DNA from 3 places in the Streptomonospora sediminis genome. Region 2 is predicted to be linked to each of the others. Evidence: riboswitches for the same ligand, from Rfam matches in the RefSeq annotation. Region 2 holds a riboswitch; each other region holds the start of a gene.

The links. Region 2 has a riboswitch for cobalamin ahead of ACYVD5_RS15945 (energy-coupling factor ABC transporter permease). Riboswitches for the same ligand answer to the same signal wherever they lie in the genome.
Region 1: another riboswitch for cobalamin. It lies ahead of ACYVD5_RS06605 (ABC transporter substrate-binding protein); the one in region 2 lies ahead of ACYVD5_RS15945 (energy-coupling factor ABC transporter permease).
Region 3: another riboswitch for cobalamin. It lies ahead of ACYVD5_RS12615 (putative cobaltochelatase); the one in region 2 lies ahead of ACYVD5_RS15945 (energy-coupling factor ABC transporter permease).

The regions. Positions count from the first base shown of each region.
Region 1 covers NZ_BAAGYZ010000021.1:238,036-247,376, forward strand. Annotated here, with positions in the region: gene ACYVD5_RS06590 (ABC transporter ATP-binding protein) at 1-980, opposite strand, end outside; gene ACYVD5_RS06595 (ABC transporter permease subunit) at 977-1,792, opposite strand; gene ACYVD5_RS06600 (ABC transporter permease) at 1,789-2,739, opposite strand; gene ACYVD5_RS06605 (ABC transporter substrate-binding protein) at 2,736-4,283, opposite strand; cobalamin riboswitch at 4,383-4,572, opposite strand; gene ACYVD5_RS06610 (carboxymuconolactone decarboxylase family protein) at 4,733-5,206, opposite strand; gene ACYVD5_RS06615 (helix-turn-helix transcriptional regulator) at 5,315-6,217, opposite strand; gene ACYVD5_RS06620 (type 1 glutamine amidotransferase domain-containing protein) at 6,441-7,160, shown strand; gene ACYVD5_RS06625 (ArsR/SmtB family transcription factor) at 7,508-7,987, opposite strand; gene ACYVD5_RS06630 (heavy metal translocating P-type ATPase) at 8,106-9,341, shown strand, end outside.
Region 2 covers NZ_BAAGYZ010000077.1:88,888-98,228, reverse strand. Annotated here, with positions in the region: gene ACYVD5_RS15960 (energy-coupling factor ABC transporter ATP-binding protein) at 1-564, opposite strand, end outside; gene cbiQ (cobalt ECF transporter T component CbiQ) at 561-1,316, opposite strand; gene ACYVD5_RS15950 (energy-coupling factor ABC transporter substrate-binding protein) at 1,326-1,772, opposite strand; gene ACYVD5_RS15945 (energy-coupling factor ABC transporter permease) at 1,776-2,543, opposite strand; cobalamin riboswitch at 2,574-2,785, opposite strand; gene ACYVD5_RS15940 (DUF362 domain-containing protein) at 2,910-3,110, shown strand; gene ACYVD5_RS15935 (precorrin-8X methylmutase) at 3,194-3,784, shown strand; gene ACYVD5_RS15930 (sirohydrochlorin chelatase) at 3,911-4,882, shown strand; gene cobC (Rv2231c family pyridoxal phosphate-dependent protein CobC) at 4,872-5,933, shown strand; gene cobT (nicotinate-nucleotide--dimethylbenzimidazole phosphoribosyltransferase) at 6,093-8,873, shown strand; gene cobA (uroporphyrinogen-III C-methyltransferase) at 9,090-9,341, shown strand, end outside.
Region 3 covers NZ_BAAGYZ010000060.1:2,093-11,433, reverse strand. Annotated here, with positions in the region: gene ACYVD5_RS12635 (SPFH domain-containing protein) at 1-153, shown strand, start outside; gene ACYVD5_RS12630 (serine/threonine-protein kinase) at 310-2,742, opposite strand; gene ACYVD5_RS12625 (DUF6504 family protein) at 3,052-3,321, shown strand; gene ACYVD5_RS12620 (amidase) at 3,442-4,860, opposite strand; cobalamin riboswitch at 5,200-5,328, shown strand; gene ACYVD5_RS12615 (putative cobaltochelatase) at 5,386-7,542, shown strand; gene cobO (cob(I)yrinic acid a,c-diamide adenosyltransferase) at 7,632-8,264, shown strand; gene ACYVD5_RS12605 (GNAT family N-acetyltransferase) at 8,371-8,937, opposite strand; gene ACYVD5_RS12600 (cobyrinate a,c-diamide synthase) at 8,961-9,341, opposite strand, start outside.

The DNA of each region.
Region 1 (9,341 bases), on a different contig from region 2:
AGGCCGGTCACCGTGCCGGCGGCGAGGTCCAGGTCGACCCCGTCGACGGCCGTGACACGCCTGCGCCCTGAGCGGTGCCGGGCGCGCAGCCCGCGCAGCGCCAGCAGCGGCGGGCCGGGCGGTTTCGGCGCGAGCCGTTCGGCCGGGGCTGCCGCGGGCGGGTGCTGCGCCGGCCGGAACCGGCGGGCGGGCCCCGCCGCGCGTTCCTCGCCGTCAGCGCCGCCAGTGCCGTCACGGCCATCAGCGCCGCAACCGAGCCGCACAACGGTGTCGGCGAGGGCGTCCACCGCGGGCCGGTCGTGGCTGAGCAGCAGCACGGCCAGGCCCGAGTCGGCGAGGCCGCGCAGCATGGCGATGACGTCGAGCTTGGTCGCCGCGTCGAGCCCGGTGGTGGGCTCGTCCAGCACGAGCAGGCGCGGGCCGCAGACCAAGGCGGCGGCGAGCGCGGCGCGCTGCCGCTGCCCGCCGGAGAACCGGTGCGGGAAGCGGCGCCGGGTATCGCGCCCTTCCGGCAGTGCGGCCCGGCGCAGCGCTTCGGCGCTGCGCGCCCGCAGCGCGGCGGTGCGTTCGCGCCCGCGGGCGGCCGGCGGGTGGTGGATGGCGGCCAGTTCCCGCAGCACCGAACCGATGCGCCGGGCCGGGTTGAGCGCGGCGGCCGCGTCCTGCGGCAGGTAGGCGACGGTGCCGCCGCGCAGCCCCGCCAGGTCCGGCTCGCCGGCGGCGGCAATGTCGACCCCGGCGACCCGGATGCTGCCGGTGACCTGCGCGCCGGGCGGCCACTCCCCCAGCAGCGACAGCGCCGTGGTCGTCTTGCCGCTGCCCGAGGGGCCCACCAGTGCGGTCACCGCGCCGGGTACGGCGGTGAACGAGACGCCTTCAACGAGCCGCTGCCCGGCCACGCGCACGCTCAGCCCGCGCACGTCGGCCACCGGTTCGGGTTCTGCGGGTCCGGGGCCGTTGCGGGCCGCCACCTGTGTCACGCGTTGCGCTCCCTTCGGCGCCGGGGACGGGTCGCCGCGTCCCACAGCAGGTTCAGTCCCACACTGAGCGAGACCAGCATCGCCGCCGGCGCCAGCGCGGCCAACGGTTGCAGCGTCAGGCCGGACCGGTTGTGCGCCACCGCCACCGCCCAGTCCGCGGCCGCGGGGCCGGGCCCGAGGCCCAGGAAGTTGGCCGAGGCCACCAGCGCGATCGCCGCGGTGATGCGGGTGCCCGTGTCGGCGGCGACCGGCCGCAGGATGCGCCGGCCCACATAGCCCAGGTAGATCCGGGCGCGGCCTTCGCCCTGCAACCGCATCGCCTGCACCACCGGCTCGCTCACCGCGTCCAGCGCCGCGGCTCTGACCAGCCGCGCGACAGCGGGGGCGTTGGTGACCGCGACGACCGCGGCGATCACGGCGGTCTGCGACGACCACCACACCGCAACGACGCTGACCAGCAACAGTGACGGCACACCCATCACCACGTCGAGCAGCCGCAGCAATGCCGTGTCGACTGCGCGGCTGGGGGTGGCGGCTGCGGCGATACCGATCCCGCCGCCCAGGACGTAGGCCGCGGCAACGGCGCCGAACGACACCGCGAGCACGGATCGGCCGCCCAGCAGCAACCGGGTGAGCACGTCGCGGCCCAACCGGTCGGTGCCCAGCGGGTGGGCGCCGTCGGCCGGGGCGAACGGCGGTCCCGGCTCGGCCGCCAGCAGCGGCGCGACCACCGGTCCCGCCAGCGCAGCGGCGGCGGGCACCAGCACTAGGACGAGCGGCAGTACCGGCCATACCGTGCGCAGCGACCTCACCGGCGCACCTGCTCGCTCCGGGGCGCGAGCCGCAGCGCGACCAGCTCGGCCACCTGGTTGACGGCGATGGTGGCGGCGCCGAGCACCAGCACATGGCCCTGCACCACGGGCACGTCGCGCATTGCCACCGCGTCGATCACCCCGCCGGCGATACCGGGCACGGCGAACACCACTTCGACGACCAGCACCCCCGACAGCAGCCCGTCGCCGACCCGCGCCAGCTCCTCGGATGCGGGGGCGAGCGCGTTGGGGGCGGCGTGGCGCAGCAGCAGCCGGCGGCGGCCGACACCGAGGCGCCGGGCATGGGCGGCGTATCCGCTGTTCAGCGCCTCGACGGTACCCGCGCGCACCTGGCGGCTGAGCAGCGCCACCACCCGGCACAGCAGCACCGCGACCGGCGGCACCAGCAGCAGCGGGTCGGTCAGCAGTCCCCAGCCGCCGGCGCCGACCGCGGTGGCCGGGAGTAGGCCCGCGTGCAGGGACAGCCCCAGCACCAGCAGCATCGCCAGCGCGAAGTCGGGGATGGAGTACAGGGTGAGGGTGGCGCCGGAGACCGCCCGGTCCAGCATGCCGCCTTCGCGGGCTCCGGTCGCCAGCCCGATGGCGGCGGCCAGCGGCACCAGCACCACCAGCGTGACCGCGGCCAGGATCGCGGTGGGCGGCAGGGCCTCGGCCACCAGCGCGGCCACCGGCCGGCCCGACACCAGCGAGGTGCCCAGGTCGCCGGTGAGCAGGCCGTGCCACCACTGCGCGAACCGCTCCAGCGGCGGGTCGTCCAGCCCCAGCCGGGTGCGGATCTCCGCCGCCTGCTGCGGGGTGTAGTCGTCGCCCAGCACCGCCTCGGCGGCGTCGCCCGGCAGCAGTTCGGTGGCGGCGAACACCAGCACCGACAGTGCGAACAGCTGCGCCGCCGCGATGGCGAGGCGGCGCAGGACGGCCGCGGTCACTCCAGCCAGACCCGGTCGAACCTCGCCCAGTCAGCGGTGTTGGGCGGCGCGTCCTGCTCGACGCCGTGCAGCGCCGCGGAGGTGGCGTTGACCCAGTCGTTGTAGCCCCACACGATCAGGCCGCCGTCGTCGTACAGCTCCTGCTGCAGCTCCTGGTAACGGCGGGTGCGCTCCTGCTCGTCGCCGGTGGCCTGCGCGCGGGCGAACCTCTCGTCAAAGCCGTCGCTGCGCCACCGCGTGACGTTCTGCGGCGCGTCGGAGACCATGCGCAGCGCGAGGTGGTTGGGGATGGGCATCGCGCCGGAACGGTACGAGGCGAACACGCCCTTGTCCAGGATGTCGCTGAAGAAGGTGTCCTGGTTGCCCACGCGCACGTCGACGGCGGGGCCGGCTTCGGCGGCCTGTTCGGCGAACAGGGTGGCGGCGTCGACAAAGCCGGGTGCGGCTTCGGAGGTGTCCAACGCCACCGCGAGGTCCTGGGCGTTGGCCGCCTTCAGCAGGCTGCGCGCCCGGTCGAGGTCGCGTCCGCGCTGGGGCAGGTCCGCGGCGAAGTACTCGTAGCCGCTGCCGAACACGTCGTTGCCGACGCGCCCGGCGCCGGAGAACACCACTTCGACCAGCCGCTTGCGGTCGGCCAGCAGCCGGAACGCTTTGCGCACGCGCGGGTCGTCGAACGGGGGCTGGTCGGTCTTCATCGCCAGGGCGGCCATGCCGCTGTTGGGGGTGCGCACGACGCTGATGGCGGGGTTGTCCTCGTTGGCGCGGGCAAAGGTCGCCGACATGTCGTGGATGTACTCGCCCTGGCCGCCGAGCAGGGCGTTGCCGCGCGCCTCCGCTTCGGCCGAGAGGAACTCCAGCCGGTCGATGAGCGCGCCGCCGTCGTCCCAGTGGTCACCGAAGCGTTCGGCGGCCATCGAGCGGCCGGCCTCGAAGGAGGCGAGGGTGAACGGTCCCGATCCCACGGCCGCCGTTGCCGGGTCGCGGTCGTCGAAGTCGGCCGGGACGATGTGCATGCCGGTGCCGGCCACCAGCGCGGGCAGCTCGTAGGTGGGGGCGTTCAGCCGCAGTTCGACGGTGCGCTCGCCGATGGCCCGGGAGCTGGCGGTATCGACCGGGCCGAGCAGGGTGCGGCCGTTGCGGGGCGTGTCGGCGGGCGCCTTGATACGCGCGAAGCTGGCGAGGACGTCGTCGGCGGTGACCTTGCGGCCGTCGTGGAACCGGGCCTTGCGCAGCCGGAACCGCCAGCGGGCGCCGTCCTCGCCGACGGTCCAGTCTTCGGCGAGCTGCCCGCGCGCCGACATGTCGGCGTTGAACTGGGTGAGTTTCTCGTACAGGGCCTTGTGCCGGGCCTGGTCGATGAACAGCGGCTGCACGTGCGGGTCCATCGACTCGTTGCTGCCGCCGCCGGCGAACAGGGCGCGTACGGTGCCGCCGCGTTTGGGCCGCCGGCCGGCCGGCTCGCCGGCGCAGCCGCCGAGCAGCACGGCGCCGGCGCCGAGGGCGCCCATACCCAGCGCCGCGCGGCGCGTTGGGGTCACAGGCACGGGCGGGGTCCCCCCGGGATCGGGGCGACGCGTGTCGGTGTCGGTTCGCGGTGTCCGTGCATGGCGAAAGCCTGTCCTCCCTGGGGTAATCCGCCCCGGATCGTGAGGCACGACGGCGTGAGTCTCCTGGCTCGCGGGTCTGCGCTGTGGTCCGGGCCTTCCCATCCCCTCAGGGACAGTGGCGGGGTCGGACGGGCTCGCCGCTCACAGTGGCGGCACCGCGCCGGTTTTGCACCGGTCTTCCTCGGTCCGCCGTCGTGGTGGTCAGCCGCAATTCTGACATACCGCCCCGAAAGCGGCTGATGGTGCCCGTTACCCGGAGCGATGAGCGGCTCCGTTGCGGGGCGGGCAGCACAACGCCCCGGGCACCGTCGAGGGTGCCCGGGGCGAGCGCTGCGGTACCGCCCGTCCTGCGGTACCGACGCACTGGTGTGCTGCCGTACTTGCCGTTAGCCCAACTGGCCGGGCTGGTAATCGCCGGCGGGCTGCTGGATCATGACGTTGGCGCGGTTGAAGGCGTTGATGATCGCGATCAGGGCCACCAGGGCGCCCAACTGCTCCTCGTCGTAGTGCTGCGCCGCATCGGCCCACGCCTCGTCGGTGACACCGCCGGCCGCGTCGGCAATGCGGGTGCCCTGCTCGGCGAGTTCCAGCGCGGCGCGCTCGGCGTCGGTGAACAGCGTGGCCTCGCGCCAGGCGGCGACCATGTTGATGCGGGTGGCGGTCTCGCCGTCGTGGGCGGCGTCCTTGGAGTGCATGTCGGTGCAGAATCCGCAGCCGTTGATCTGGCTGGCGCGCAGCAGCAGCAGGTGCTGCGTCGCGGTCGGCAGCGACGATCCGGCGACCACCTTGCTCGCCGAGACGAAGTGCTGCAGGGCCTTCATTGCGACCGCGTTGTCGTAGATGTTCAAACGAGCAGTCATGGTGCGCTCCTTGGCGTTGCCTTGCCGTTGCTTTCATGCCTTTGACAACGCGGCTCGGCCGAATGTGACAGGAGCGGATGTGACTTGGGTCTCGCCCGGGCGGTGCGGCTAGCCGCCGCCGGCGCGGTCGGAGCCGGGCCGGAGGCCGGGGTCGGGGTCGGGGGCCGTTCCGGTGCGGGTCCAGCTCGCGAGGAGATCCAGTGCCCGTTCCGAGGGCGACCCCGCCTCGGCGGTGTAGACGAACAAGGCGGTGTCGGGGTCTCCGGGCAGGTAGAGGGTTTCGTATTCGACGGTCAGTTCGCCGACCAGCGGGTGGCGGAGCCGCTTGGAGCCGTGCGTGCGCTGGTGCACGCGGTGCTGCTCCCACCACCGGCCGAACTCGGGACTGTGCTCGCGCAGGTCGGCGATGAGATCGGCCGTGGCCTGGTCGTGGGGGTCGCGGCCGGCGTCGAGCCGCAGGCTCTCGACGGCGGCGCGCGCTTGGTCGGCCCAGTCGGCGAACAGGGAGCGGGCGCCGTCGTCGAGGAGCATCCAGCGTGCGTAGTTGCGGTCGCGGTGGGGCATCCGCTCGAAGTCGGCGAACAGCGCCCGCGCCATCCGGTTGGCGGCCAGGATGTCGGTGCGGCGGCCCAGGACGAGGACGGGCTCGCCGTCGAGCGCGTCGAGGAGCTGGTAGATGCCGGGCCGGACCCGCTGGACGCCGCGGGGCCGGTGCCGTACCGGTGCCGCCTGCACGCCGATGAGGTCCTGCAGGTGCGCGCGCCCGGCCGCGTCGAGGCCGAGTGCGCCGCCCAGCGCCTCGACCACGGCAGGCGAGGGGGTGATGGGGCGGCCCTGTTCGAGGCGCGCGTAGTAGTCGGTCGAGACCCCCGCCAGCAGGGCGACCTCTTCGCGGCGCAGGCCCGGCACCCGGCGGACGCGGCTGTCCGCGGGCAGGCCGGAGCGCGCCGGATCGCCCTGGCTGCGGGCCCGTTTCAAGAAGTCGGCCAGTTCGCGGTTGCTCTTACCCACGCTTCCCAGTGTCGCCGATACCGGGGGTTCCCGCCTGGACCGCCGAGTCCTAGGTCCGCCCGTCCGCGGCAGCACAGGGCACGGTATGCGCCCTGTGCGGCGGGAGGCGGTGAACCACGCTGAATACGGGCCGGCTGTTCGGCCGCCCCCAAGAGACCGGCGGCCGGCCGCCCCGCCGCCCGGCCCCGGCCGGTACCCGCCACCCGCAGAGAGGAACAGCCCCATGGGCAACAAGATCCTGATCGTCATGTCCGCAGCCGATGTCTGGGAGCGCACCGACGGTTCGGCATACCCGACCGGCTACTGGGCCGAGGAGGTGGCCGCCCCGCACGCACTGTTCACCGAGGCCGGCTACACGGTCGACTTCGCTTCGCCGGGCGGGGTCCTGCAACCGCTCGACCAGCACAGCGCCGACCCGGAGGTCGCGGGAGCCGACTGCGCACGCCACGTGGCGCACGCCGAGAAGGCCCTGCGCGAGCACGGGCCGCTGCTGCGGCTCGCCGAGGTCGGTCTCGGCGCCTACGCCGCGGTGGTCCTGCCCGGCGGCCACGGCCCGGTCGTCGACCTCTACCGCGACGCCGACCTCGCCCGGCTGCTGAGCGGGGCGGATGCGGCCGGCAAGCTCATCGGAGCCGTGTGCCACGGTCCCGCCGGCCTGCTCAGCGCCGTGGACGCGGCGGGCGACTGGCTCTTTGCCGGACGCCGGATGACCGCGTTCACCGACGAGGAGGAGCAGATGTTCGGCACCGCTGAGGGCGCCCCGTGGCTGCTCGCCTCCCGGCTGCGCGAGCTGGGCGCGGACCACTCCGGCGGCCCGGCCTTCGAGGAGTACAACGTGCGCGACGGCAACCTGTTCACCGGCCAGAACCCCGCTTCCAGCGCCGCCATGGCCGCGGGCATGATCGCGGCCCTCGCCGATACGGGGACGCACGCGGCGCGGTAACGCGGTGCGCCCCACCGATGCCCGGTGCCGGGTGCCACGGCTACGCGGAGATGCGGCCCTTTCCCAGCGGGGGAAGGGCCGCGCGCATGAGCGTCGAACGGTCGTACAGGGCGGTGCCCGCCTCGGCTGCGGCCGCGGCACCGGGTCCGCTGGGCGGCCTTGTCGCCGGCCGGGTGACGGGTGACGGGTTGGTCCGGAGTGAGAAACGGCGCCGGAGGGCGGCGGTCGCCCGGGTGGGTGCCCGCATGGTCCCTTATGCCCGTTTCCGAGGCCGTATGCGGAAACGATCATGCGGAAATGCCGTGATCCGGGACTTGATCCGGGCATTTCCGCAGGGTCGGCGCCGGCTACCGCAGGGCGGCGCCCGCCTCTGCATCGGCCGCGGCACCGGGCCCGCTACCGGCTCGGGTACCGGCTCCGGTATCGGCCGCGCCCGCGGCGTCGGCGGCCTCAGCGGGCTCGGCGCCCTCGTCGCCCGCCGCGCCCGCGCGCAGGTGCTCGACGTGGTAGAGCGCGTGGTCCAGCAGTGCGGCGACGTGGTCGTCGTGCAGATCGTAGACCACCGAACGGCCCTGGCGGGTGCCCACCACCAGGCCCAGGTTGCGCAGCAGGCGGAGCTGGTGCGAGCACGCCGACTGCTCCAGGCCCACTTCGGCGGCCAGCGCGGTGGCCGGCAGCGGGCCCTCGCGCAGGCGGGCGAGAATCAGCAGGCGAGAGGGAGTGGCCAGTGCTTGCAGGGTAGTGGCCACCTGCTCGGCGTCGGCCGCGTCCAGCCGGGTGCGGGGGACGTCCTGCGCGGTCTGCGCGGTGGTGACTCGATGACCCATGCCCCCACCCTACTGGAGTACAAATGAACACTTGAATTAATGTTCATGCGTTCCTGTAAGGTGGGGTCCGGGTTCCTCGGCACCCGTTCCCGATCGACACCGCGTGGAAGGACTCCCCGTGCCTGCAGTGCTCACCCGCCCGGCGCCCGGCGCCGGGCAAGCGCCCGGGCGCCTGGCCCGCACACTCGCGCTGCCCGAGGTGCGCTGGGCCGCCATCGCCCTGGCACTGTTCCTGGCCGCGCTGCCGCTGCACCTGCTCGGCGCGCCCACCTGGACGTGGGGGCCGCTGTACGCGCTGACCTACGCCGCAGGCGGCTGGGAACCCGCGCTCGAAGGACTGCGGGCGCTGCGCGACAAGCGGCTGGACGTCGACCTGCTCATGGTCGCCGCCGCCCTGGGCGCGGCGGCGATCGGGCAGGCACTCGACGGCGCACTGCTCATCGTCATCTTCGCCACCTCCGGCGCACTGGAGGCCCTGGCCACCGCCCGCACCGCCGAATCGGTGCGCGGGCTGCTCGACCTCGCCCCGCAACAGGCGGTCCGCCTGGGCCCCGGCGGCACCGAGGAAACCGTCCCTGCCGCCGACCTGCGCCCGGGCGAACTGCTGCTGATCCGGCCGGGCGAACGCGTGGGCGCCGACGGCCGCGTGGTCGACGGTGCGAGCGAGGTCGACCAGGCCTCCATCACCGGCGAACCGCTGCCAAGGGCCAAACAGGTCGGCGACGAGGTCTTCGCGGGCACCGTCAACGGCACCGGCGCCCTGCGCGTGGCCGTCGAGCGGGACCCGGCCGACTCGGTGATCGCGCGCATCGTGGCCATGGTCGAGGAAGCCACCCGCACCAAAGCGGGCACGCAGCTGTTCATCGAAAAGGTCGAGCAGCGCTACTCGATCGGCATGGTCGCCGCCACGGTCGCCCTGTTCGTGATTCCGCTGCTGTGGGGTGCCGCGCTGGAACCCACCCTGCTGCGGGCCATGACCTTCATGATCGTCGCCTCCCCCTGCGCGCTGGTGCTGGCCACCATGCCGCCGATGCTCGCGGCGATCGCCAACGCCGGCCGCCACGGGGTGCTGGTCAAGTCCGCCCGGGCGCTGGAGCGGCTCGCCTCGACCGACCGGGTCGCCCTGGACAAGACCGGCACCCTGACCGAGGGCGCGCCGCACGTGGTCGAGGTCGCCCCGCTGCCTGGCTCCGACCTGGACGAGGACGCGCTACTCGGACTCGCCGCCGCAGCCGAGTACCCCAGCTCGCACCCATTGGCCACCGCCGTCACCGGGGCGGCCCGCGACCGCGGCCTGGCGATCGCGCCCGCGGCCGGCTTCTCCTCGGCACCCGGGCGCGGCGTCTCGGCGGAG
Region 2 (9,341 bases):
CAGCGACTCGACCCCTTCGGGGTCCAGTCCGGCGGTGGGTTCGTCCAGCACCAGCACCGAGGGCCGCATCGCCAGCGCGCCCGCCAGCACCACCCGCTTGCGCTGGCCGTAGGACAGCAAGTGGGTGGGTTGGTCGGCCAGGGCGGTGATGCCCAGCGCCTCCAGCGCCCAGGCCACCCGTTCGCGGGTGGCCGCCCGGTCCAGCCCCAGGTTGAGCGGACCGAAGGACACGTCCTGGCTGACACTGGCCGAGAAGAGCTGGTCGTCGGGGTCCTGGAACACCAGCTGCACGCGGCGCCGCAGCTCGGCCAGCGCCCGGCGGCCGCGGCGCACCCGCTCGCCGCCGACGTACACCTCGCCCGATTCGGGGGTGAGGCTGCCCGACAGCAGGCGCAGCAGCGTTGTCTTGCCGCTCCCGTTGGGGCCGAGCACGCCCACGACCTCGCCTTCGGGGATGCGCACGTCCAGCCCGGTGAACACGGGCGCGGCGTCGGGGTAGCCGAACGCGAGGCCGCGCCCGGCCAGTGCGGCCGGGGCGGCGGTGTCGCCGGGAACGGTTGTCACAGGTCGGCTCCGAGCAGCATGTAGGCGAGGGTCGCCGCGGCGACCAGCACGGGCGCCACCGCGGCGGCGGCGACCGCCGCGGGCCGCAGCGGCACCTCCTCGACCAGGACGGTCAGTTCGCCGGTGTAGCCGCGGCACTCCAGGCCGCGCTGCATGCGCCGCGCACGATCATAGGAGCGCACGAACAGGGCCGCGCCCAGCGAGCCCACCGAGCGGATCCAGGCGCGCCGATCGGTGTAGCCCAGCCGCCCGGCTTGGGCGGTCTGGATGCGCCGGGCGCTGTCCAGCGTGACGAACAGCATCCGGTAGATCAGCGCGACGACCTCCACCAGTGCGCTGGGCAGCCCGGTGCGGGTCAGCCGCGGCAGCAGGTCGGCGAGCGGCGTGGTGAAGGCGAACAGCAGTTGGCAGCACACCGCTGCCGCGGCCCGCCCGGTGATCTCGGCGGCCCGCGCCGGCCCGCCGGGAGCCGGGGCGATGGCGCCCTGCGGCCCGCCGACGGTCACCAGCAGCGCCAGCGACCCGGTGAGGATGAACAGCAGCGGGCCCCATGCGGCGCGCACGAAGGCGCGCGGCGATACCCGCGCCGGGCCGAACGCCGCGGCCAGGGCGACCGCGGCGACCAGCGGCGCGGCGGGCCAGGTGGGCAGCGCCAGCGCGCACGCCAGCAGCCCGCCGAAGAACACCCCCTTGACGATCGGGTGCACCCGGCGCCACGGACTGCGGTAGGCGGCGGCGTCGATTGCGAGCACGTGCGCCCGCTACCGCTCCGCGCCGCTGCCGGGACGGGGCTGCACGGTCTCGGCGGATTCGGCGGTGTCCGCGGTCTCCGCGGAGCCGGTGGCGCCGGACGTGCCGGCTGCACCGGGTGCAGGCGCAGGAGAGCCCTGGCCGGGCCCGGCGTCCGCGGCGGCCTTCGCGAACTTGTTGCGGGTGCGCACAACCCCGAAGTAGTAGCCGATGAAGCCCGCACCGATCGCCGCCTGCAACGCGAAGATGCCCGACTCGATCTCGGTGGAGGGGGGCTCGTAGAACGGGCTGAACCACGGCTCATGACCCGCATCGATCTCGGTGACGGCCGTCTTGGCCTGCGCGTCGGCGCCGCCGAACGGTTCGTCCAGGTGGGCGCCGGCCCCGATGAGCAGGGGCAGTACGGCGATCAGCGCGGCCGCGGCGATCAGCAGCCAGGTGGTTCCGGTCTTGGGCACGGCTCAACCCGCCTTCGGTTCGGTCGCTTCGGTGGAGGCGGCGGCATCGGGGCCGTCCGGGCCGTTCGGCGACTGCGCGGCCGCCGCGGCGGATCCCCGCAGCACGCCCAGCCGGCGCAGCTGCTCGGGGCTCACCCGGGTCAGCAACCGCACGATCACCACGGTGACCAGCCCTTCGATGGCGGCCAGCGGGATCTGGGTCAGCGAGAAGATCCCGGCGAAGGCGGCGAAGGAGCCCGCGAAACCGGACTGGGGATCGGGAAAGGCCAGGGCAAGCTGGAAGCTGGTCATCGTGTAGGTGGCCAGGCTGCCCAGCGCTGCGGCGAAGAACACCGCAAGACCGAGCGACGTGTGCTCGCCGGCCGCGGCGGTGGCCGAACGCACCGCCTTGTAGACCCCGTAGGCCCCCCACGGCCCAACCACCGCCATGGAGAACACGTTGGCGCCGAGTGTGGTCAGCCCGCCGTGCGCCAGCAGCAGCGCCTGGAACAGCAGAGTGACCGTGCCCAGCGCGGCCATGACCGGGGGGCGGAACAGCACCGCGCCCAGCCCGGCGCCGGTGGGGTGGGAGCAGCTGCCGGTGACCGAGGGGATCTTCAGTGCCGACAGCACGAAGCAGAACGCCCCGGCGGCGCCCAGCAGCAGCTTGGCCTCGGGATCGGCGCGCACCGCCCGGGTAAGCGATCGGACACCGTGCGCAACGAACGGCGCCGCAACGGCGGTCCAGGCAGCGGCGTGCTGCCAGGGCAGGAAACCTTCGGCAATATGCATATCGGGGGACCCAACTTCCAACACCTCGTGGACGGTCGTCGCGCCGTGGCCGGTCTCCTGGCTAACGGGTCGTCGCCCTTTGCCGGCCTTCCCAGCGGGCAGCGTCGCTGCTGCCTGCCAGTGGCCTGCGCCGACCGGCCGCCAACGGCGGCGGACGGGGCATCGGACTTCCCGCTCACAGTGGCGAGGGCCGCACCGGTTTCGAACCGGATTTCCCGAGCACCACGGCCCTACGAACGTACGGCGTGCGGTTCGCAATCGCAATGCCGGACATTGGCGCTCGGGGCGGGAAGCATGCCCGAGAGGCCGTGTACGCTGGCCCGACGCCGCCCCTGCGGTGCCCGCGCAGCAAGGGAAGGAGACCCGTTGGCCGACCCCGCCGACAGCGGCGCGCCGGTGGCTGTGACATCGTCGTGCACGGCTTGCGGAGCCTGTCTGCTGACCTGTCCGGAGCACGCGCTGCGGCCCGAGGGCGGGAGCCTGGTGGTGCTGGGCGACAGGTGCACCGGGTGCCTGGAGTGCGTCGAGGTGTGCCCGGCCGACGCCATCGCCATCGCAGCCGAGTAACCCCGGCCCGGCAGTCGGGCCGGACCGGGCCGACCCGCGAAACGTGCGCGGGCCGGCCACTGCGAACCGAACGGAGGAAGAGCGTGGACCGGCAGGTGCACCCCATCGAGGTCGAGTCGTTCGCCATCCTGCGTTCCCGCATCGACCTGGGCCATCTGCCCGCGCTGAGCCGGGCCGTGGCCGAGCGCGTCATCCACGCCAGCGCCGACCTCGACTACGCCGCAGACCTGGTCATCGACGACACCGCGGTCGCGCAGGCCGCGCAGCGGCTCGCCGACGGGGCGCCGATCGTGACCGACGTCGCGATGGTCGCATCCGGCATCACGGCCCGCAGTTGCGTGTGCCACATCTCCGACCCCGGCGCCCAGCGGCTGGCCCGCAGCGCCGGGATCACCCGCTCGGCCGCAGCCGTGCGCACGGCCCACTCCGAAGTGGGGCCCGGAGCCGTATGGGTGGTGGGCTGCGCGCCCACCGCACTCACTGAGATCATCGCCCGCCGCGTCGACCCCGCACTGGTCATCGGCCTGCCGGTCGGGTTTGTGGGTGCCGCCGAGTCAAAGGCCGAACTGCGCGCCAGCGGGCTGCCCCAGGTGAGCAACATCTCCGAAAAGGGCGGGTCGGCCGTTGCCGCGGCGGCGCTGAACGCCCTGCTGTACGGTCCCGCGGCCGATTGACCCGTGCGCGCCGGCGTGCCCCGCCGCACCGCTTCCCCCGCCCCAAGCCCGCCCCCCGCCCGAACGAGAGTCGGACCGCGCCGCCACGGCCGGTCCGAAACACCCGACTCACTGGTTAGGACGCAGATGCAACCCCCTCTGTTGCTGGTCGGACACGGAACCCGCGACGACAAGGGCGTCGCCGACTTCGAGGCGTTCGTCGGCCGACTCGGCCGCCGCCTCGCGGACCGCGAGGTCGCCGGGGGCTTCATCGAACTATCCCCGCCCCCGCTCACCGACGCCGTCAGCGACCTCTACGCAAAGGGCCACCGCCGCATGGTCGCGCTGCCGCTGATGCTGGTGGCCGCCGGGCACGCCAAGGGCGACATCCCCGGCGCGCTGGCCCGCGAGCAGGAGCGCCACGAGGGACTCGGCTACGCCTACGGCCGCCCGCTCGGCCCGCACCCCACGGTGCTGCGGCTGCTCGCCGAACGCCTCGGTGAAGTACTCGGCTCCGGTGGCGCCGACGGCTCCGACAGCGCTGAGACCGCCGGCACACCCGGCAGCGCCGGCGCCGCGGGCATCGGGGACGGCGGCACCGCCGTGCTGCTGGTCGGCCGCGGCTCCACCGACCCCGACGCCAACGCCGAGGTGTGCAAGGTCGCGCGGCTGCTGCAGGAGGGCCACGCAGCACAGTACGGCGTGGACTTCGTCGAGCCCGCCTTCATCTCGCTGGCCTGGCCCAGCGTGCCCGAGGGGTTGGAGCGCATCCGCCGCCTGGGCGCCAAGCGGATCGTCGTGCTGCCCTACTTCCTGTTCTCCGGTGTGCTGCCCGACCGCGTGGTCGACCAGACCGCGGAGTTCGCCGGCGGCCACCCCGACCTGGACATCCGCTGCGCCCCGGTGATCGGCGACTGCGACGGCCTGGCCGACGTCATCGCCGAACGCTACGACGAGGCCCGCGCAGGCGACATCCGGATGAACTGCGACACCTGCGTTTACCGCATCGCGCTGCCGGGCTTCGAGGACAAGGTCGGTGCCGCCCAGACCCCCCACCACCACCCCGACGACCCCGCCCACGGCCACGGCCACGGGCACGGGCACGGCCATGGGCACTGAGGCGCCCGGCCGCCCCGCCGCCGTCGATACAGGTCCCGACCTGCGCCACCACGGCGACACCGAGGCGGCGCCGGGCCTGCTCGACTTCGCGGTGAACGTGCGCGCCGGCGCCCCGCCGCCCTGGCTGGCCGAGCGGATCGCGGAGTCCCTCGCCGGAATCGCGACCTATCCCGATCCGGCACCGGCCCGGGAGGCGGTGGCCCGCCGCCACGGCCGCGACCCCGCCGAGGTGCTGCTGACCGCCGGGGCGGCCGAGGCGTTCGTGCTGCTGGCGCGGGTCCTGCGCCCCCGCCGGGCGGTCGTGGTCCACCCCCAGTTCACCGAACCGGAGGCGGCGCTGCGTGCGGCCGGGCACCCCGTCGAGCGCGTTGTGCTGGAGGCCCCGGACTTCGTGCTGGACCCGGCCGCCGTCCCCGCCGGGGCCGATCTGGTCATGGTGGGAAACCCCACCAACCCCACCTCGGTGCTGCACCCCGCCGCCGTGCTGGAGCGCCTGGCCCGGCCCGGCCGGGTGCTGGTGGTCGACGAGGCCTTTGCCGATTGCGTACCCGGCGAGGCCGAGTCGCTGGCCCACCGCGCGGGTGTGCCCGGGCTCGTGGTGGTGCGCAGCCTCACCAAGACCTGGGGGCTGGCAGGGCTGCGCGCCGGCTACCTGCTGGCCGGCGCCGACACGGTCGCGCAGTTGGCCGAGGCGCAGCCGTTGTGGTCGGTATCGACTCCGGCGCTCGCCGCCACGGCCGCCTGCTGCGAACCGCGGGCGCTGGCCGAAGCCGAGGAGTGGGCGCACCAACTCGCCGACCAGCGCGCCGAGTTCGCGGTCGGCCTGGCCGCCTGCGGGCTGCACGTCACCCCGGCCGCCGCTGCATCGTTCCTGCTCGTAGCGGCCGAAGACGGGGCGCGGCTGCGGCACCGGCTGCGCGGAGAAGGGATCGCGGTCCGGCGCGGCGACACCTTCCCCGGACTGGGGCCGGACTGGCTGCGGGTGGCGGTGCGCGACCGCCCGACCGCTCACCGGTTGACGCGAACTCTGGCAGAGTTGCGGTTGCGGTGAGTCCGCTGTGTGGCAGTGGATGCCTCCGCGGCGCTGCAACGGCTGCTGCGGATGTGTTCGCGCCTGTGTCTGTGCTTGGCCTGTGTCCGTGCTCGTTTTCGTGTTCACTGCTGATGGCCGCCGGCGGGTCGCGCCGCCGGTGCGACCTTGGGGGACGATATGACCGGTGACGACAACCGGCGCCGCGACGGTGCCGACGAAGGGCGCGACCCGGCGCCCGGAGGGCTGCTCGACGACCTGCCGGAGACCGGGCGCGGCTCCGGCGCCGCGCAGCCGCAGGAGCCGGCACCGCGGTCCGAACGGCCGCGCACCAACCCGTTCCACACGCCGGCCGACCGGCGCCGCGGTACCGCCGAGTCGGGAACCGGCGCGCCGGGCACCGGCCAACCCAACGTCATCCCGTTCCGCTACACCGGCTTGGACCGCGCCACCGACCGCGCGGCAGCCGTCCCACAGGCCCGGCACCACCAGCCGCACGAACCCGAGGGGCCGGAGTTGCCCGCCGACCCCGCCCCGCCGCAGCGCGCCGAGGAAGAGCCCGCTCGGCCCGCCGCGGAACCGGCCCGGCCCGCCGAGCCAGAACGGGCCCAAGAACCGGCGCGCCCCGAGCCGCGGCGTTCGAGCGAGCCCAAGCGCGCGCCCGAGCCGCAGCGTGTCCCCGCGCCCCCCGAGCCCGGGCCCGAACGCGAGGGCGCCGCGGGGTCCGCGGACCCGCCCCAGCGCGGCCCCGCACCCCGCGGCCCCCGCGAACCCGAGAGCCCGGCTGCGGCTCCGCCCCCGGCTCCCGCTCCCGCCCCGGCCCGGTCGAAGGCCCGACCCTCCAGACCCCGGCCCATGGCTCCCCAATACCCCCCGCCGCCCCAGGCCCCGCAGACCGATCCTGCGCCACCGTCCCCGGCCCCGGCCGGGCGTCCCTCCGGCCCAGTCCCCGCCGAAGGCCACCGTTCCGCCTCCGCCCCGCAGGCCCCGCCGCCCGCACCGGAGGCGCCCGAGCGCCCGAGCGCAGCATCCGGCCAACCGACCCAGAGCGAAGACGACCCACTTGTGAACGCACACGCAGCAGCCTCCTTCACGGAGCACCCCGACGACCGAGCCGAGCAGGCCACCGCGGGCCGCCGCGACAGCGGGGAGGGCCAAGCCGCTGAGCATGCAGCACCGGCGGCAGCCACTCGGGCCGCCGACCCCGCCCCCGCCCGCGCGACCGCCCCCGGCGAACACGCTTACGGCGAGGTGGAGCGCGAGGCCGTCTACCGAGCCATCCGCGAACGCCGCGACGTGCGCATGGGGTTCCGCACCGACCCGATCCCCGACTCCGTGCTGCGCAACGTGCTCGACGCCGCGCACCGTGCCCCGTCGGTGGGCTACTCCCAGCCGTGGGATTTCATCATCGTCACCGACGAGGACGTGCGCGCCCGCGTGCAGAAACTCGTGCAGACCCAGCGCGAGGCCTACGCCCGGGCACTGCCCGGAGCCCGCGCCCGCGCTTTCTCCGGGCTGAAGGTCGAGGCGGTCCTTGACACACCCGTCAACATCGTCGTGACCGTCGACCCCACCCGCGGCGGCCGCCACACCCTGGGCCGGCACTCCCAGCCGCAGACCGCCTCCTACTCCACCGCACTGGCCGTGGAGAACCTGTGGCTGGCCGCCCGGGCAGAAGGCCTGGGCGTGGGCTGGGTCAGCTTCTTCGAGGAGCGCGAGCTCTCCGCAAGCCTTGATCTGCCTCCGCACCTGGAGGTGGTGGCCTACCTCTGCGTGGGCTACGTCGAGGACTTTCCCCCCGAACCGGAGCTCGCCATGGGCGGCTGGGCGCGCGGTCGCCCGCTGCACTGGGCGGTGCACCGGGACCACTACGGCCGCCGCGGCCTCCCCGGCGAGGCGGCCACCAGCCTGCTGGAGGAGACCATCTCGGCCATCGGCCAACTGAACCAGAGAGCCCTCAACGACGCTGAGGAACGCCAGGCCGCCATGACCAAGCCGCCCGGATCCCTGGGTGTGCTGGAGGAGGTCTCGGTGCGGCTTTCGGGCCTGGCGGGGGAGTGCCCGCCGCCCATCCCCGAACCCGCCGCGGTGGCGATCTTCGCCGGCGACCACGGCGTGCACGCCCAAGGTGTCACCGGATGGCCCCAAGAGGTCACCGCGCAGATGGTGCACAACTTCCTCGACGGCGGCGCCGTGGTCAACGCCTTCGCCGAGCAAGTGGGCGCCGAGGTCACCATCGTCGACGTGGGCGTCGCCGCCGAACTGCCCACCGTTCCGGGCCTGCTGCCGCGCAAGATCGCCCGCGGCACCGCCGACTTCACCCGCGGTCCGGCCATGAGCCGCACCCAGGTCGACTACGCCATCGAGGCCGGCATCGAGGTCGCCCGCGACCTGGTCTCGGCCGGCAACCGCTGCCTGCTCACCGGCGACATGGGCATCGCCAACACCACGCCCTCCGCCGCGCTGGTCTGCGCCTTCACCGGCGCCGACCCCGCAGAGGTCACCGGCAGGGGAACCGGCGCCGACGACGGCACACTGGAACACAAGATCGACGTGGTGCGGCGCGGGCTGGCCGCCAACGAGATCGACCCGGACGACCCCGTCGGCGTGCTCGCGGCCGTGGGCGGTCTGGAACACGCCGCGCTGAGCGGGTTCATCCTCGGCGCCGCCGCCATGCGCGTGCCGGTCCTGCTCGATGGAGTCATCGCCGGCGCAGCGGCGCTGGCGGCGGCGGCGATGGAACCGCTGTGCCTCAACGCCTGCTTCGCCGGGCACCGCTCCACCGAGCCCGGACACGCCGCCGCGCTCGCCCACATCGGGCTGCGCCCGCTGGTCGAACTGGACATGCGGCTGGGCGAGGGGTCCGGTGCGCTGCTGGCGCTGCCGATCCTGCAGGGGTCGGTGCGCGCGCTGCGCAACGTGGCGACCTTCGACGCAGCCGGGATCTCGGAGCAGGGCTGAGCCGAATACGCATATTAGAGTGGGCACACCAACGGGGACGCGCCCGGCAGTGCCGTACCCAAGCGGTGCCGCAACCAAAGCGTGATCCCCGTTTGACACGGTGAACCCCCGGGGGAACGCGCCATGCGCCCGCGACCGGCGCCGCGCTGCGGCGCGGGCGCCGGCGCGTCCCCGATGTGACCAGTGCAAGCACGGCGCGGTCTGGAGGCAACCCCGGTGACCTATCTTCTCGGTTTGCGCATGGACGGGCGCGACGCCCTTGTCGTCGGTGGCGGCCGGGTCGCTCAGCGGCGCATCCCGGTACTGCTGGAGTCCGGCGCCCGGGTCACCCTCGTTTCGCCCGAGGCCACCGCGACCCTGGAGGACCTCGCCGACGCCGGCCGCATCACCTGGCACCGGCGCGCTTTTGCCGAAGGCGACATCGCCCAAGGGCGCCTGGGCCGGTTCTGGTTGGTGCACGCCGCCACC
Region 3 (9,341 bases), on a different contig from region 2:
ACCTCGGGCCAGCGCCGGGGTACCGCTGCCGCGGCGGCCGACCAGGCCGCCGAGATCGCCGCCGAAGCCGTGGCCAGCGCACGCAAGGAGGCCGCGGCCGCCGCCGGCGCGGCCGGCGGAGTGCCCGAACCGCGCCCGCGCAACCAGGAGTGACCGGGCGGGGCGGTCCGCGCCGCCGGTCCGCCCCGGCCTTGCCCGTCCGTACCGGGCCGAATCCCTGCGAGCCCGGACTTGCGGACAACACCGCGGTTCGAGCAGGACGCCGAGACAAACCGCCGCTCAGTCAAGGCGCGCCCGCCGTATGCGCTGCTACCCGCCGCTGTCGCCGGCGGTGCCGGTGGTGGCGCCGGGCTCGCCGAGGCGCTGGACCTCGAAGCGGTGGAACCCGACCGCCGGGGTGTCGGTTTCGCTGCCGCGGCGCTTGACCGTGACGCCGGCCATGCGTGCCTGGGAATCCGCGGCGTTGTCGGGCAGCGGTTCCGGATCGACGGCCTCCAGCACGTGCTCGCCGTTGACCCACAGGTTGATGGCCATGTTGCCGGACTCGTCGGGTTCGCAGGTCATGGTGAGCGTGTTGGTGACGGGGTCGGAGCCGCCGCCTCCGCCGGCATCCTGGTTGTCCCGTTCCAGCGGCAACGTGCCGGGCGGCTCCACGAACCCGCCCACGTCGTCGGTGCCGGCCAGCGCCGCCTGGCCGGATTCACCGCCGGCGCGCCGGATCTGCGCGCTGCCGCCGTCGAAGCGCACCAGCCCTTCGTAGTGGGTATCGATTTCCTCGTCGTCGGACTCCTGGCGCCAGCACCGGACCCCGTACTCGCTGTAGGGCGGCCCGGCCAGCGGCTCGGCCTCGGCGCGGACCAGCACCGACTCGGGGTACTCACCCTCGTAAGGGGGGTAGGCGCCGATGCTGCCGTCGTAGCTGTTGTACTCCGACACGCGCAGCACCAGCCCGTGGTCGGGGTGGTAGGCGTATTCGTAGGAGTCGTCGTCGGGTTCGTAGAGGTCGTAATCCCAGGCCCCGCCTGCGAAGTCGTCCTCGTAGACCAGCGTGCCCTCGGGCGGGCCGTCGAGCAGCACCGCTGCGACCCCGGCCACGCCCCCGGCGATCAGCAGCAGCACGGTCGCGCCGGCGCCGATGAGCATGGCGGTGCGGCGCTTGCGGGGAGCTGGGCCGCCGGTGGAGGCGCCGCCGGTTTCGCCGGGCGGCGCAGAACCGCCGCCGACCGCGGCGGGTTGGCCGAACGGCGGCGACCCCGCACTGTGGGGCGGCTGAAGGGCGGGGGAGTAAGGCTGCTGGGGACCCGATGGCGGCCCGTAAGGCATCGGGGCCTGCGGACCCGGCCCCGGCCCGTACGCAGCGGGACCGGGCGGCGGGCCGTGGTGCTGGGGCGGCGCGCCGGATGGGGGGAACCCGCCGCCGGGTGCCGGGTGGCCGGCCCCATCAGTGCCGGGCCGGGCGGCCGGAGGTGCCTGCGGGTGCGGGCCGGCCGGGGCAGCGGGGCCGGGGCCGTCGGCGGTGTTGCGGCCGTGGGGCGTTTGGGGGCCCGATGCGGGTGCCGCCGGCCCTTCGGGGTCGGGCAGGGTATGGGACGGCAGAGTCGGCGGCGGCCCCTCCGCCGCGCCGGGCGGAACGGCGCGGGTGGCGGGCTCGGTAGGGGCCTCGCCGCCTCCAGGGTCCGCCCCTGCACCTGACTCGGCGGCGGCCTCAGGGGACTCGGCGGCCTCAGGGGACTCGGCGGTCGCAGCGGGCTCGGTGGGCGCCGCACCGGCCGGTGCGGCGCCGGCGGCTCCTGCCGCCGCGGCAGCGCCCGCCGCACCTGCCGCACCTGCTGCGCCGCCGCCGGTGGAGCGGGCGGTGGAAGGCGGTGTCCAGGACTTGACGACGGTGCTGTCCACGGTCGCCTCGGCGGGATCCTCCTGGCCGACCAGGGCGTTCAGCAGTTGCTGGGCGGTGGGCCGGTTGCGGGGGTCTTTATCCAAGGCGCTGCGGGTGAGATCGACCAGGCGCGAGTCGAGCCCGGCCAGGTCGGCTTCGCCCGTGCTGATCTGGTGGAGCACGGCCGGAACCGAGGGGGCGTCGAAGGGCGCCTTGCCGGTTCCGGCATAGGCCACCAGGCAGCCCCAGGAGAAGATGTCGGAGGCGGGGGTGATCGTGCCGCCCGCGATCAGCTCCGGCGCGAGGTAGGAGGGCGTGCCCATCAGTTGGCTGGAGCGGGTGACGGCGCTTTCGTCGTCCATGGCGCGGGCGATGCCGAAGTCGATGACCTTGGGTCCGACCGCGGAGAGCAGCACGTTGCCGGGTTTGAGGTCGCGGTGGATGACACCTGCGCGGTGGATGGCGGCCAGCGCGGCGGCCACGCCCAGCGCGAGGCTTTCCAGGGTGCCGCCCGCCATGGCCCCGTCGGCGCTGATGGCCTCGCTGAGATTGGGGCCGGGCACGTACTCGGAGACGATGAGCAGCGGGTCGCCGTCGAGCCGGGCGTCGAGGACGCCGGCGGTGGAGAACCGGGCGACTTTGCGGGCGGATTCGACTTCGCGGGCGAACCGGCGGCGGAAGTCGGGGTCGTCGCTGAGGTCGGGGTGGATGAGTTTGACGGCGACCAGCCGGTCGGCGGTGTCGCGGGCGAGGTAGACGGTGCCCATGCCGCCCCGTCCCAGCCGGCCTTCGATCCGGTAGCCGCCGAGTTCGTGAGGATCGCCGGTGCGGAGGGGTTTGGCGCGCTCGCGCCCGTTTTCCGTCACGTTGCTGGGTTCCTTAGAGGGCTGAAGGGGGTGAGGTCGGCGTGGTTCGCGCTCATAGCGTACAGACGCCCCGATGGGGCCGCATCGGGCTGATTCGCTGGTCTTCATAGTGCTTGGGGGCGGGTGCTCCCGATTTTAGGCACCCGGTTTCCGGGCGGACCGCACTTTCGACAGACTGCGCCGCGCTGCGGTTCCACTGGGTTCGCGGATCCGCTATGGTTAGTACATACGTTCGAATTCGAGCCTGTCCTTCCCCGCAGGCCGAGTCGTTCCCGTTTCGGGAAGCCGCGCTTGAGGGGAGTGTCGCCGGTGGGCCACGTCTACGGGGTCCCGATCACCGTTACCGAGCACGAGGGGCGGCCGGTGCGCTTCGTGTGGCAGCAGCGGGTCTACAACGTCCGGCGCATCGTCGACCACTGGATCACACTGCGCGCCGACTGGTCGCCCGATGTCGAGGACCAGTTGCCCCAGCGCGCCCACTGGCGGGTCGAGGCCGGCGCGATGGGATCGCCGGGCGTCTACGAACTCCAGCACGATTCCACCTCGCAGGAATGGCTGCTGGCCCGCATCTGGGACTGAGCCGGCCCGTTGCGCGCCGCCTCCGCGCCCCCTGCTGCGGCCGGCTGTCCGCATCCGGCCCGTCGGATCCGGCCGCCGCGGGCATCACCGGGCGGTCTGCCGGCGCGGCCCGCCGCACAGCTACAGCGGCGGGCGGCGCCGGCCGTATGCCGTGGCCTGTTCGAACGCGCGCCCGATCTGCAGCACCCGGACATCTGCCCGGTGCGGGCCGACGATCTGCAGCCCCACCGGCAGCCCGTCCGGCGTGAACCCGCCCGGTACCGACAGCGCAGGGCACCCGGTCACCGTGATGTGCGAGCACGACCGCATCCAGTCCAAGTAGCTCTGCTGCGGGGCGCCGTCGATGTCGGTTGGGTACTCCAGGCCGGCGTCGAAGGGCACCACCTGGCTGACCGGCATCAGCAGGGCGTCGTAACGCTCGAAAAACTCCCGGACCTGGTGGTGGATCTGCGTGCGGGTCAGTTCGGCGCGGGCCACGTCGGCGCCCGAGAGCGTCCGGCCCTCCTCGATGTTCCGGGCCAGGCTGGGCTTGATCCGGTCGGGGGCGGCGTCCAGCAGTCCGCCCAGCGTGGCGGCGAACTGCCAGGCGCGCAGGGTGCGGAACACGTCGTCGGCGCCGGCGAGGTCGGGGGCGTCCGCCGCGACCTCGCAGCCCAGCCCGGCGAACACCTGCAGCGCGGGCGCAAGAGCGTCGGTCACGGCTCGTTCGCACGGCGCCGACCCGCCCAGGTCCGGCGACCAGGCAAGGCGCAGCCCGTGCAGGCCGGTCTCCGCCAGGGGCGGCGCGAAGGCCGATCCGGGTTCGTCCAGGGCGATGGGGCTGCGCGGGTCGGGCCCGGCCAGCACCGATAGCAGCAGGGCGGTGTCGCCGACCTCGCGCGCCATCGGCCCCTGCACCGAAAGCGCGGACCAGCCCAGTTCCGCGGGGTACCGGGGCACCCGCCCCGGCGACGGGCGCAGCCCCACCACGTTGTTGAACGAGGCCGGGTTGCGCAGCGAACCGCCCATGTCCGACCCCTCGGCCAGCGGGTGCAGCCCCGCCGCCAGCGCCGCGGCCGCACCGCCGCTGCTGCCTCCGGCCGAGCACGCGGGGTCATAGGGGTTGCGGGTCAGCCCGTGGACGGGGTTGAACGTGTGCGACCCGGCGGCGAACTCGGGGGTGTTGGTCTTGCCGATGGTGATGGCGCCGGCCGACCGCATGCGTTCCACGACCAGCTCGTCGTGTGCGGGCACGTAGTGCGCGAACAACGGCGAACCGAAGGTGGTGGCCAGCCCCGCTGTCTCGTGGGTGTCCTTGTGTGCCATGGGCAGGCCGTGCAGCGGCCCGACCTCCTCGCCGGCGGCCAGGCGCTCGTCGGCGGCGCCCGCCTCGTCCATGGCCCGTTCGGCGCACAGCGAGACGACGGCGTTGATCGCCGGGTTCACCGCCTCGATCCGCTCCAGGTGGGCGCGCACCACCTCGCGCGCGCAGACGTCGCGCCTGCGCAGCAGCGATGCGAGTTCCAGTGCCGGGCGGTGGGTGAGGTCGTCGTTGTGCATCGGTGGCGGTGCCCTCCCGGTCGTCGGGCGCGGCCCCCGCCGGGCGGCGGCGGGACGGGCGGCTCGGCGGCTGCGGAGCGCCGCGGCCAAGCGGCCCGGCCGCAGCCCGGCGTGGCGGGTAGCCGGATGTGTCCATCCCATCCCCATCCGGCGTCCGCCGCAACGGCCATCATCGCCCGATTGCCGCCGCGGCACCGGGCGGATTCCGCCGAGGCCGCGGGTGGCGTGCGTACGGGCCGATGCGGTGGGAGCGGGCCGGGGGCGGTGTGAGACTCTGGTGGGCGGTGCCGACGCTGAGGCGGATTGCCGGGTTCTCCCCGGATATTCCGCGCCAGTACGCAGGAACCCGGTGCGAATCCGGGACGGTCCCGCCACTGTGACCAGGGAGCGGACCCGCGGCGATCGCCACTGCCGGACGACCCGGCGGGAAGGCGGCGGGCAAGCGGTGATCTGGAAGCCAGGACACTGCGCGGCACCGCACAGGACCCCCTATGGGCGTGGATTCCCGAGGAAGGACTGACCTGCGTGAGCGCTCCTGCTCGCTACCCCTTCAGCGCGGTTGTCGGCATGGACGACATGAAACTCGCGCTGCTGATCAATGCCGTCTCCCCGGCTGTCGGCGGCGTCCTGGTCCGCGGCGAGAAAGGCACCGCCAAGTCGACGGTGGTGCGCGCCCTGGCGGCGCTGCTGCCCGATCTCGACGTTGTCGGTGACTGCCGGTTCGGCTGCGACCCCGCCGACCCCGACCTCGAGTGCCCCGACGGCCCGCACTCCGGCTCCGCGGTACCCCGCGAGCGACCGGCGCGGCTGGTGGAACTGCCGGTGGGCGCCAGCGAAGACCGGCTCGTGGGCTCGCTCGACATCGAACGGGCGCTCACCGAGGGCGTCAAGGCGTTCGACCCGGGCCTGCTCGCCGAGGCCCACCGCGGCGTCCTCTACGTCGACGAGGTCAACCTGCTGCACGACCACCTCGTCGACCTGCTGCTGGACGCCGCCGCCATGGGCACCTCGCACGTGGAGCGCGAAGGCGTGTCGGTGCGCCACGCCGCCCGTTTCCTGCTGGTGGGCACCATGAACCCGGAGGAGGGCGAGCTGCGGCCGCAGCTGCTGGACCGCTTCGGGCTGACCGTGGAGGTCGCCGCAACCCGCGACCCCCACCTGCGCGCCGACGTGGTGCGCCGCCGGCTCGCCTTCGAGACCGACCCCGACGGATTCGCCGCCGGCTACGCCGAAGAAGAGGCCGAGCTGGCCGGGCGCATCCGCGCCGCCCGCAAGCGGCTGCCCGGCGTCGTGCTCACCGACGCTGCGCTGCGGCAGGTGACAGCGGTCTGCGCGGCCTTCGACGTCGACGGGTTGCGCGCCGACATCGTCACCGCCCGGGCCGCGATGGCGCTGGCGGCGTGGCGCGACCGCGGCGAGGTCACCGCCGAGGACGTGCGCGATGCCGCACGGCTGGCGCTGCCGCACCGCCGCAGGCGCGACCCCTTTGACGCGCCCGATCTCGACGAGGGCCGGCTCGACGAGGCGATGGAGCAGGCCGCGGGTGATGCCGACCCAAAAGACCCGGGCGATCCGGCGGATCCTGACGACGACCCCGACGGCGGGGGCGGCGGGAACACCGGCGCCGACAGCGGTGGCGATGGCGGCGCCGGGTCCGGCGGGCCCGACGCGCAGGAGCCGCAGGCCCCGGAGGTCCCGCAGGATTCGCCGGGGGACGCCTCCGCCCCCGATGGGGGCCAAGAGGGTGCGGACGACAACGGCGCCGCAGGCCCCAAGCCCCCTGCCGGCTCCGGCGGCCGCCCCGACGAGGACGCCCCGGACCGCGGCGAGCAGCCGCCGCCCGAGCCGCAGCACTCCGGCGAGGGCAAGCAGGCCGAGGCCGGCGAGACCTACCGGCCGCGCCTGTTCAGCCTGAGCGGTGTGGGCGAGGGCGCGCCGGGGCGGCGCTCCCGTGCGCAGACCCCTTTCGGGCGCACCTCGGGTGCGCGCGTGCCCCGCACGGGCGTGCGCGGGCTGCACCTGACCGCGACCCTGCGCGCGGCGGCGCCCTACCAGCGCGCCCGCGGCCGCACCGGCCCCGGGCTGCTGGTGCGCGGGGGCGACCTGCGGGAGGTGGTGCGCGAAGGGCGCGAGGGCAACCTGGTGCTGTTCTGCGTGGACGCCAGCGGCTCCATGGCCGCCCGCGAGCGGATGCGCGCCGTCAAGGGGGCGGTGCTCAGCCTGCTGATGGACGCCTACCAGCGGCGCGACAAGGTCGGGCTGATCACGTTCCGCGGCACCGGAGCGGCCGTGGAGCTGCCGCCGACCTCTTCGGTTGAGGCGGGCGCGCGCCGACTGCGCGAACTGCGCACCGGAGGGCGCACGCCGCTCGCGGCGGGCCTGCTCCGTTCGGCGGAGGTGCTGCGTGTCGAGCGGCTGCGCGACCCCAGCCGCCGCCCGCTGCTGGTGGTGGTCACCGATGGCCGCGCGACCCAGGGCGGGCTGCCCGACGCGCTGCGCGCCGGGGCGCGGATCGGCGCCCAGGGAGTGCAGGGTGTCGTCGTCGACTGCGAGACCGGGCCGGTGCGCCTGGGACTGGCCGCGCGCTTGGCCGCCGAGATGGGCGGGGAGTCGGTGACCCTGGGCGAACTGGGTGCCGACACGCTGAGCGGCGTGGTGCGCTCGGCCCGCAGCGCCGCCTGACCGCGGCGCGGACACGCGGGCCGCCCCGGCACCGGGCCGGCCGTGCCGGCACCCGGACGTGCGCAGCCCTGCGCCTACCCGATCGACCGATTCATTCGAGGACCGAGGAGAAGACCCACATGCCGCAAGGCCAACCTGCCCAGGTGCCCGACGACGGACTGACCACGCGCCAGCGCCGCCACCGCCCGCTGCTGATGGTGCACACCGGGCCGGGCAAGGGCAAGTCGACGGCCGCGTTCGGGCTGGCCACCCGCTGCTGGTCGCAGGGCTGGGACATCGGTGTCTTCCAGTTCGTCAAGTCGGCCAAGTGGCGCATCGGCGAGGAGCGGGCGCTGCGCGTGCTCGGCGAAACCGGCGAGGGCGGCCGTGTCGACTGGAACAAGATGGGCGAGGGCTGGTCCTGGATCCAGCGCGCCGGCACCGAAGAGGACCACGCAGCCGACGCAGCCGAGGGCTGGGCCCAGATCAAGCGCGACCTGGCCGCCGAGACCTACGGCCTCTACGTGCTGGACGAGTTCACCTATCCCATGAAGTGGGGCTGGGTGGACGTTGCCGACGTTGTGGAGACCCTGGCCCAGCGCAGCGGTCGGCAGCACGTCGTCATCACCGGCCGCGACGCCGACCCCCGGCTGCTGGAGGCGGCCGATCTGGTCACCGAAATGACCAAGGTCAAACACCCCATGGACGCCGGGCAGAAGGGCCAGCGCGGCATCGAGTGGTAGGCGCCCGCCGCGCCTGCGGCCCGCCGCGCACCGGCGGCCGCGGGCGCCGCGGGGGGACCGCCCAGGGTGTGTTCGGTAGGTCCGTCCGGCGGGTTCCGCCGGGACACTAGCGGGCGCCGCCCATGCCCAGGTCGGCGGGGATGAGGCTGTAGGCCGCCAGGTCGGTGCGGCCTGAGTGCAGCGGCATCGCGTTGCGTTCCACGCCTTCGAAGACGAACCCCGCCTTCTCGGCGACCCGGCGCGACGCCGCGTTGCCCGTGGCCGCCTTCAGCTCGACCCGCTGGAAGGCCTGGTCGGTCAGCGCCCACCGGGAGACGGCCGCCACGGCTTCGGTGGCCAGCCCCCGCCCGCGCGCCCACGGCCCCAGCCAGTAGCCGACCTCGGTGGAGCGGGCGCGCCAGATGGTGCGGACCAGGCCCACCGACCCGGCGTAGGCCCCGGTCGCGGACTCGATGGCCGCCCACTGCTGGCCGTCGCCGCCCACGCGGGCCTGCGGCGCCTCGACCAGGCACCAGTTCTCCGCGTCGGCGCGCGTGTAGGGCTCGCCGGGGTGCGGCAGCGGCAGCCAGCGCTGCACCTCGGGGTCGGTTATGCCGCGGTGGACCGGGTCGATGTCCTCGCTCGTGTGCGCCCGCAGCACCAGCCGGTCGGTGTGCAGGACCACCGACGGCATCATCGGCGTTTCCGCCGGGCTCGTCACAGGACACCCCTCTCGGTGTAGGCGCGTGCAGCCTGCAGGAACCGGCCGGCGGTATCCGGGCGGCCGGCCCAGTGCAGGTGCAGATAGGAAGCGCAGATCGTGTCAGAGGCGAATCCTTCGCCGCCATCTTTTTTCCACTGCCACGCAGGCCGGGCCCCCAACCGGGGTTCGACGGCGGTGCGGTGGAACTCGTGGCCGCGCACGCGGGTGCCCGCCCGCGCCAGCAGGGTGTCGCCGACCGCCACGGCCGACCGGTAGCCCAGGGTGAGCGACCCGGTCATGGCCGCGTCAGCGGGCAGCACGCCGCACATCGGCGCACCGTCGAGACTGCGCGCAAGGTACAGCAGCCCGGCGCACTCGGCTGCGATCGGGGCGCC